Regions from separate parts of the Yersinia massiliensis genome, predicted to be linked through region 1. Evidence: predicted binding sites of a transcription regulator. Region 1 holds the regulator's gene; the other holds the start of a gene.

Region 1 (5,066 bases):
ATATTGTGGCTACAAACTTTTACTCAATATTATTATTGCGTCCGGTCTATTGTAGCGACTGTCACTGCTGGAATAAAACGCCATTTTTTGCAGGGATTTTACTGCACTAAGCATGACGGTAGATCGGCTACAAATATGTATCTTTAGAATAACATTTTTGACTCTATATCTTCACTATTATCTTTGTGACCAAATAATGGCTACTTATCGTCGACCGCCTCTTGTGACTTCAAGAACAGAGGGGGTAACCCGTTGACGAATGATTGATTTAAGTCCATTGCCTGCATAAAAGATCAACAATTGTGAAGCCATTAACGTTTTCTCACAATATCGACTAAAATCCTGTCTGTCTTCGCTTTTTTATATTCTGAGTTTCGGCAATACTGTGACTCTTCTTATTCATATCAGGGCTAAGGTTGGTAGCGATATTATGCGTTTAATATTTACGCTGTTTGTGCTGCTGTTTACCCAACTATTTTTAAATTTGGCGCATGCGTCACCGCAGGCACACGTGTCGGCTGAGCAAAAGAAAGGTCAAGTCAGCCAAGCCAGCCCTGATGATCGTAAGAAACGCAAAACTGATAAAAGTACCAAAAAAGCGAAAATAACCAGCGATAAAACGAGCCCAACTAAAGTGACCGCCCGTAAAACCGCGGCCAACGCTCATAAAAAGAAGATTACCACCAGTACGGGCAAGAACATCAAAAAGAAAGCACAAGAAGTCAGTAAAAAGACGGCGACAAATACCCGTACGACTAAAAAGATAAATACTAATACAGCAACCGACAAAAATAGAGCTGGCGCTAAAAAAACAGAAAAAATCGCTTATGGTCGGCAGCGAATTAAAACTCAAGGTAAAGCCAGCACAGAATTAATCGCGAATAATAAAATTAAACTCAGCCCCGCCCATAAAAAGCGCTATCAACACGCAAAACAAACTGCAATGAGTAAGCTGATGAAACAAGTCGGTAAACCTTATCGTTGGGGGGGCACCTCTCCGAATACAGGTTTCGATTGTAGTGGGCTTATTTATTACGCGTACAAAGATGTCATCAGAATAAAAATGCCACGCACTGCTAACGAAATGTTTCATTTACGTGATGCCGCACCAGTGAAACGTGCAGAATTAGAGAGCGGTGACCTGGTGTTCTTTAATATCGCCAATCGCGGTGTTGCCGACCATGTCGGTGTTTATTTAGGTAACGGCAAGTTTATTCAGTCACCTCGTACTGGTGAAGAAATTCGTATTAGCATGATGGATAACGACTACTGGCAAGATCATTATGTGGGCGCGCGTCGCGTGGTCACACCTAAAACGATTCGCTAAATCTTCAATCTCCCGATACCCAGCAGATTATTTGCTGGGTGAGTGACCATCAATCGCTTTCTCAATAATGATAACCATTGTGACTCTCCCCCACTCAATAACCACTATTATATTATGGTTATAACTGTCATTCCCGTTGAAAGTTGCTAAAATTAATACCCACAACAAAAATACAACAATTTTGGTTTATCCGCTCTTCGCCACATCATAACCGATGGTTTTTGATGAGATTTGAGGAGCAAACACCCTGAGCAACCCCGAAAGGAGCAAGCAATGTCATTTGAATTACCGGCATTACCTTATGCGCAAAATGCGCTGGAACCACACATTTCAGCTGAAACACTGGAATACCATTATGGCAAGCACCACAACACTTATGTGGTCAACCTTAATAATCTAATTAAAGATACAGAGTTTGCTGGCAAAACGCTGGAAGAGATCGTGAAAACATCTAGTGGCGGTATTTTTAACAATGCTGCTCAGGTTTGGAACCATACCTTCTATTGGCATTGTCTGTCGCCGAATGGTGGTGGTGAACCTCAGGGTAAAGTAGCTGACGCCATAAATCAGTCATTTGGGTCTTTTGCTGATTTTAAAACGCAATTTACCGATGCTGCGGTTAAAAATTTTGGTGCTGGTTGGACTTGGTTGGTCAAAAAAGCAGACGGTTCACTGGCCATTGTCAGTACATCGAATGCGGCTACCCCGCTGACCACCAACGATAAACCGTTACTGACTGTAGATGTATGGGAACACGCTTATTATATCGACTACCGCAATGCGCGGCCTAAATACCTGGAAAACTTCTGGGCGCTGGTGAATTGGTCTTTCGTTGAGACGAATTTAGCCTGATAAGGCGAATAAACGCGAGAGGATGTGTTGATACATCAGTATCACTAAAATCGATAACCATAATAAGGGCGGGTAAACCGCCCTACTTGTCACGCTATACCGGCAAGCGGTTGACTTAATTCATTACCGCCACGAAGCTAAAGGCAATAATCATTGCCAATGCACCAACAGTCGTAATCAGCGACATTTTCAGATTGGTATCCATAAAAACTCCTCAGCCGGTCAATTTGTAGTAGGGAAAAGGCACATAGTTAGTGTGTTAAATTATCTTCCCACAATTCAGAAAAAAAATCTTCTGCTCATTACTCACTTTATAACTTTGATTACCCCTTTCACTTTTCCTCCAGATCAGCCAAAATTCGCAGTTCATAACTGCATACTGGCCAATAACGTCCAACAAATACTCTCAGACAGCCCGCTGATTCCATTTTCCAGCCTAATAATATGCTTCTGTCTGAATGGTTTCGAGTATGTAGGCAAACGATTAACAAAATACTGACCTGCTGTAACAGGTGAGCTTAGGAGTTATTTTTTATATGGCAACGATTAAAGATGTGGCCAAACACGCGGGTGTGTCCACCACCACCGTTTCGCACGTGATTAACAAAACTCGTTTCGTCGCCGAAAATACTAAGGCTGCCGTGTGGGCGGCCATTAAAGAACTGCATTATTCGCCCAGTGCTGTGGCCCGCAGTTTGAAAGTTAATCACACAAAATCCATCGGCTTGTTAGCAACCTCCAGCGAAGCCCCCTATTTTGCCGAAGTAATAGAAGCGGTTGAAAACAGTTGTTATAGCAAAGGCTACACGCTGATTCTATGTAACTCTCATAATAATCTGGATAAGCAAAAAGCGTATCTGGCGATGTTGGCGCAAAAGCGTGTCGATGGGTTATTAGTGATGTGTTCAGAATATCCAGAGCAACTTCTTGGGATGCTGGAAGACTATCGCAATATCCCGATGGTGGTGATGGATTGGGGTACAGCGCGGGGTGATTTTACTGACTCTATTATTGATAATGCTTTTGAAGGCGGTTATTTGGCCGGTCGCTATCTTATTGAACGCGGCCATCGCGATATTGGTGCCATTCCGGGGCAGTTATCTCGTAACACCGGCGGAGGTCGCCATCAAGGCTTCCTTAAGGCATTGGAAGAAGCGAATATTGAGCTGCGTGATGAGTGGGTAGTTCAAGGCGATTTCGAGCCAGAATCAGGCTATAAGGCCATGCATCAAATTCTGACACAAAAACATCGTCCAACGGCCGTATTTTGTGGCGGAGATATTATGGCGATGGGCGCGATTTGTGCAGCCGATGAATTGGGCCTGCGAGTGCCACAAGATATTTCGGTGATAGGGTATGACAACGTGCGTAATGCGCGCTATTTCTCACCAGCACTGACCACCATTCATCAACCCAAAGAACGATTAGGTGAAACGGCATTTGCCATGTTGCTCGATCGTATCGTCAGCAAGCGCGAAGACCCACAGACCATTGAAGTTCACCCGAAACTGGTTGAGCGACGTTCTGTTGCTGATGGTCCGTTCCGCGACTACCGCCGTTAATCAAACTCTGCCGGTAATGACTCATCTTCCGGCGCAAAAAACATCTATTTGGTAACGCCCTGCTGCCAGTAGCAAACTTCGCTACCGGCGGCACTATCGTGCGGTCAATCACAGCGCAATCACTCATTTTCGTCTTTCAGCCACTCATCATTCAATGTGACACTGTCACCCAAATATTCAAGTAACCAAGCCAACGCGGGTGAATGGTTATTTTGCTCCCAAGTCATGCAGCAAGGGCTATCTGGTAAGGGTTCTGTCAACGTCAAAGCAGCTAACTTCCCTTGTGCAATCAGTGGTGAAACCATATGAGTCGGTACCATGCCTACGCATAAGCCTGCACACAGGCAATCAATCCCTGTCACCCAGTCCGGTACCACCAGCCGCTGCTGATTATCAAGTGTCCAAGTGTCTCGCTTGGGTAGATTCTGCGCGGTATCCTCCAAACATAATGAGGGAAATGGCCGTAACTGGTCATCGGTCAAAGGCCCTGTTAACTGGGCCAACGGATGTTCAACACTCACAACACACTGCCAGCTCAAAAATCCCATATCGCGAAATACAAACCGCCCGCCAACAGGCACAGCGCGAGTCGCGCCAATGGCCATTTCTGCTTGCCCGTCGACTAACACATCCCATACGCCATTGAACACTTCATAGCGTACCCGCAATTCAATATCGGGAAAATGCCGATAGAAATCTAAGATTAAGCGGCGGCTGCGAGCTGGCTTAACGATTTTATCTATCACGATGGTCAATTCCCCCCGCCAACCATTCGCGACTTGCTGGCACTGTCGACGTGTGCCATTCATTTTTTTGATAACATCACGCGCTTCCTTGATAAAAATTGCGCCTGCAGCCGTTAATTCGACGTCACGATGCCGCCGTTCAAACAGTGGCACCGCGAGCCACTCTTCAAGTTGACGCACGGTATAACTTATCGCCGACGGTACACGGTGCAATTCTTGTGCAGCGGCACTGAAACTTCCAGTACGCGCGACAGCATCCACTACATCCAGTGAGTATTCAGACCACATTAACTCCACCTCTGCTGCTCAACCATTTAGATATCAAATATATTGATAGCATGGTGCAAATATTACCGTTTCACAACAGATTATCTTGCCGGATAGAATGCCCTCCGCAATAAATTGCCTATAACAATGCATTTACAACAATCGTCATAACAGCCATTTTCTGTCGCACCTGCAAAAAAATGTCCCCATCGAGATATCAAGAATGAAAACAACGTCTAGCTTCATGTTCTATCTGGCCGGTTTAAGCATGCTAGGTTATCTGGCCACCGATATGTATTTGCCAGCCTTCGG
Region 2 (5,066 bases), 2.4 Mb from region 1:
CATGCAGCAATAAAGACGATTGCCATCAACCAGATAGGCGTTGGAATGCCGAATGGGCGACCAATACCGAACCAGCCAAAGGTGTCTGCCACATCAGTGAAACCGGTATTGATCGGGCTACCATTGGTGTAAACCATGGTCACGCCACGCAGTAACAGCATCATGACCAGTGTGGCGATAAACGCCTGCACTTTACCTTTGGCAACGATGACGCCAGTAATACCACCAATGAATGCCCCCAGAGCCAGTGCTGCGGCAACGGCCACCAAGGCATTAACTTCTAATCCGACGATTGAGGCGGCCACTGCGCCGGTCAGTGCCAATAATGACCCCACTGACAGATCAATACCGGAAGTCAGGATAACCAGTGTCATCCCAACGGCCATAATGGCGTTGACGGATGTCTGCTGGAGAATGTTAAACAAGTTATTGACGGTAAAAAAGTTTGGGCTTAGTGACGAAACCACAGCAATCAGCACCAGCAGCGCAATCAGTGATTTTTGTTCTAATAACCATTCTTTACTGAACCAGCGTTTTGTCTGGATCGTTTGGGAACTCATATCTGGTTACTCCTGCTCTACGCGCTATGACCTATTAATAATCAGCTAATTGATGATCGACTGATTAATAATGGGCTTATTGATAATCTACTTATCAGTAAATTGTTTGCCGACGGCTGCTGCCATCAACACTTCTTGGGTAGCCTGTTCAATCGAGAACTCGCCGCTTAACTGGCCTTCATGCATCACAAGGATACGGTCACTCATACCGAGCACTTCCGGCATTTCTGAGGAAACAAGAATGATGCTCAACCCTTCTTCTTTGAATTGATTGATTAACTGGTAAATCTCTTTTTTGGCCCCGACGTCAACTCCACGCGTAGGCTCATCAAGGATCAATACCTTCGGACGAGTCATCAAACCGCGCGCAATCGCGACTTTCTGCTGATTACCACCGGATAACAAACCAATAGGCTGTTCCATGGACGGTGTTTTGATATTAAATAAGCGAATGAAATCGGCGACTGCCTGCTGTTCGTCCGCATGTTTGAGTGAACCACCCGTGCGACTGAAATAACGTAGTGCAGTCAAAGACATATTCTCTTTAACTGACATGCCAAGCACTAAGCCATCCCGCTTACGATCTTCAGAAATGTAAACAATGCCGTTTGCTAAACCATCCTGAGGTGAATGGGTAACCACTTCACGGCCATCCAACATAATAAATCCGGACTTACGTGGTAGCGCGCCATAGATGATTTTCATCAATTCCGTGCGACCCGCGCCCATCAAACCCGCCACGCCGAGGATCTCACCACGATGCAAGGTAAAACTGACATTACTCACGCCTGGGCCACACAGCTGTTTGACCTGCAAGCGCTTTTCGCCACGGGGTAAATTCAGGCGTGGATATTGCTCTTCTAACTTGCGGCCAACCATCATCTCAATCAGGGTATTTTCGGTCAGCTCGCTAACCGGTTTTTCTGCAATGAACTGCCCATCTCGGAAAACAGTAACGTCATCGCAAATTTCAAAAATTTCTTTTAGCCGATGAGAGATATAAACGATGCCACGGCCTTCAGCTTTCAACTCTTTAATGACGTTAAATAGAGAAGCGGTTTCGGTATCAGTAAGGGCGTCAGTGGGTTCGTCCATAATGATGACTTTGGATTCAAAGCTCAGCACTTTGGCGATTTCCACCATTTGCTGATCACCAATGGACAATTCCCCCACCAGCCGGTGGCTGCTGTAATGAATATTGAGGCGCGCCAACAGTAAATCAGCTTCGGCATACATCTTTTTCCAATCGATGCCACCAAAGCGATTAACGAACTCGCGTCCTAAAAAGATGTTTTCTGCGATGGTTAGTTGCGGGATCAGGTTAAGTTCCTGATGAATAATGCCAATGCCCGCTTCCTGCGAGTCTTTTGGGCCATTAAACACCACTTCTTTACCCATGAAATGCTGACTGCCGGCATCCTTACTGTAGATACCCGTCAGCACTTTCATCATGGTCGATTTTCCCGCCCCATTTTCGCCCACCAGTGCCATCACCCTGCCAGGATAGACGCTGAGCGCGGCACCGGAGAGTGCTTTGACGCCGGGAAAGGCTTTATCAATCCCTTTCAGTTGCAGCAAAGGTTGCATAAATGCCTCAGAAGGTTACGCCGGAGCAGAGAATGATGTTAGCAAAGGGGGAACATTCCCCGCTACGAATCACTGCCCGGCTTTGTTTAGTTTGTTCTTTAAAAGCTTCATGGCTGATATAGCGTAAAACTATTTGGTTTCCCTGGTGCTGCTCAAGTTGTGTTAACTGGGCGAGTAACGCTTCATGGAGTTGCGGATTATTTTTGACGATCTCCTGTGCAAGGTACGCAATCTCAACCTGCATTTCTTGTGTTACCACCTCAAGAACCTGTAGGAAACCAGGGACACCTTGCGTCAGTGCCAGATCGATACGTGTGGTGGTTGCCGGTATCGGCAGCCCCGCATCACCTATCACCAGCTGATCGGTATGACCCAAGCGGGAGATAACAGCAGAAATTTCAGAATTCAGTAATGCGCCTTTTTTCATTTTCAACTCCAACAGCGAAACGTTTCGCTGATACTGAGTTTAGAAAAAATAGCGCAGAAGGCAAACCTCAATTGATGAAATTGTGATCGCCATCGAAACGTTTCGCTGAATGAATAAATGAGAGGGGCATTGAAATGAGAAAGGCCGCTTATTATCGCGGCCTCTAGGTTAAATCTCGACTTGCGTCCCGAGCTCAATCACTCGGTTAGGGGGGATCTCAAACTGATCGGCAGCCCGCAGTGCATTACGGCTAAGGGCAATAAACAGTTTGCCTCTCAGGAATAGATACCAAGGTCGCCGAGTTAAAATGAGCGATTCGTGGGACATAAAGAACGAGGTTTCCATCATCTGACACGGCAAGCCCTCTAGGCCGCAGCGGTGGAAAATTTCCTCCACATTCGGTGTTTCGCGCCAACCGTAGCTGGCAACCACTCGCCAGAAAGTCGGCGAGAGCTGCTCAATAGTCACCCGTTTGACGTTATGTACGTAAGGGGCATCTTCGGTTCGCAACGTCAGTAACACAACCCGCTCATGTAGCACTTTGTTATGCTTAAGGTTATGCAGTAATGCAAAAGGAATGACATTCATTGCCCGAGACATGTACACCGCAGTGCCTGTCACCCGTACAGGCGGTGATTTCTCTAGTGACGCAATCATCGCCTCCAGTGAATTACCGTGTTCGTGCATACGCCGTAGTAAGCTGAAACGCTCGCTCTTCCATGTGGTCATGATGATAAACATCACGAGACCGAGAGAAAGTGGCAACCAACCGCCAGAGAACAATTTCAATGCGTTGGCTGAGAACATCGGAACATCGATAAGCAGCAAAACCACCAGCAGGCACCCGACAAAAGCACGGTTCCAGTGCCAATTTTTCAGCGCCACCGTACAGAACAGAATACTGGTGATAACCATCGTTCCCGTTACGGCAATACCGTAAGCGGCAGCCAAATTGCTGGAGCGTTCGAAGCCAACAATCACCAGTACGACCGCCAGATACAGCGTCCAGTTAATGACTGGAATGTAAATCTGGCCAGACTCCATTTCGGAGGTATGGATAATGCGCATCGGCGGTAAATAGCCTAAACGCACAGCCTGCCGAGTGAGCGAGAAAACGCCGGAAATAACAGCTTGTGAAGCAATGACTGTCGCCAGTGTCGCCAGCACTAGCAGTGGGATCAATGCCCAATCTGGCGCTAACAGGAAGAAGGGATTTTTGATGGCTTCAGGGTTCTTCAGTAATAATGCACCCTGACCAAAATAGTTCAGTACCAATGACGGTAACACCACGGTAAACCACGCTAAACGGATAGGGAATTTACCGAAATGCCCCATATCCGCATACAGCGCTTCCACCCCAGTTATCGCCAGTACCACTGCGCCAAGGGCATAAAATGAGACCGTTTTATATTCCGTAAAGAATGCTATCGCCCATTTTGGATTCAGTGCCGATAAAACTTCGGGATTCGCGATAATACTGCGCAAACCGAGTAATGCCAGTGTTAGGAACCACACCAGCATGACGGGGGCAAAGAGTTTCCCAACGCTCCCCGTGCCGTGTTTTTGAATCACAAAAAGCAGCGTTAATACCGCAATAGAGCAGGGGACAATATAAGGATCAAGCGCAGGCGCGGCAATTTCTAACCCTTCAATGGCTGACATGACCGATATTGCTGGCGTGATGACAACTTCACCATAGAAGAAGCTGCCGCCAATCAGCCCAAGAATGACCAATATTGATGTGGTTCGGGAAGAGGTATTGCGCCCCGCTAAGGACATTAACGTTAAAATGCCCCCTTCACCGGCGTTATCCGCGCGCATCACGTAGGTGAGATATTTAACCGAGACGATCAGGATGAGCATCCAGAAAATCAGCGATAAAAAACCAAACACCACATCTGGGCGGACATCAAATCCATAATGACCAGAAAAGCACTCTCTCAAAGTATAGAGCGGGCTAGTCCCTATATCCCCGTAAACGACCCCAATTGCTGCTAAGGTTACCGCCGATAAAGACTGTTTATGGTCTGTGCTCATAGTTGATTTCTTTTTGCTAGAACGTCCATAGCCTGATGTGTGCGTTTAAGAACCGCGAAACCCCGTTCTTTACCCCGTTCATTTTGATGATGGGTATAACTTGACGCCCACTAAAAGGCGCACAGTATGCACCATTTCAATAGATTGCCTACTCTTAAATAGTAATATGATAATGGTCAAAATGAGTCGGCTACAAATGTTCTGTAATACAAATATATTAGTAATCAAAGCGCTATCTTACTCAGAAAAAGAGGATTTATTTGCTCTTATCAGGTAAAAATCAATCAACTAACGGAACATGTAGAACAATTATGGCGCAATCATCGCAATTAGCTGAAAGAATCTCTCGATTGAGCAGTGCCCTTGAAAGTGGTCTGTATGAAAGACAGGAAGCTATCCGCCTGTGTTTATTAGCTGCGCTCAGTGGTGAGAGTGTCTTCCTGCTCGGTCCGCCG

The links. Region 1 encodes PurR, which represses purine synthesis genes. Its sites were predicted from a motif close to CANGCAAACGTTTGCNTG; they were not measured.
Region 2: a site for PurR is predicted at 2,587-2,604, ahead of rbsD (D-ribose pyranase). Genes of this name have one in related genera too.

What each region holds. Positions count from the first base shown of each region.
Region 1 is NZ_CP028487.1:2,536,518-2,541,583, forward strand. It holds gene DA391_RS11850 (C40 family peptidase) at 431-1,327, shown strand; gene sodB (superoxide dismutase [Fe]) at 1,601-2,179, shown strand; gene DA391_RS11860 (YnhF family membrane protein) at 2,295-2,384, opposite strand; gene purR (HTH-type transcriptional repressor PurR) at 2,716-3,741, shown strand; gene punR (DNA-binding transcriptional activator PunR) at 3,861-4,775, opposite strand; gene punC (purine nucleoside transporter PunC) at 4,978-5,066, shown strand, end outside.
Region 2 is NZ_CP028487.1:4,933,562-4,938,627, forward strand. It holds gene rbsC (ribose ABC transporter permease) at 1-560, opposite strand, end outside; gene rbsA (ribose ABC transporter ATP-binding protein RbsA) at 648-2,147, opposite strand; gene rbsD (D-ribose pyranase) at 2,155-2,574, opposite strand; gene kup (low affinity potassium transporter Kup) at 2,743-4,611, opposite strand; gene ravA (ATPase RavA) at 4,923-5,066, shown strand, end outside.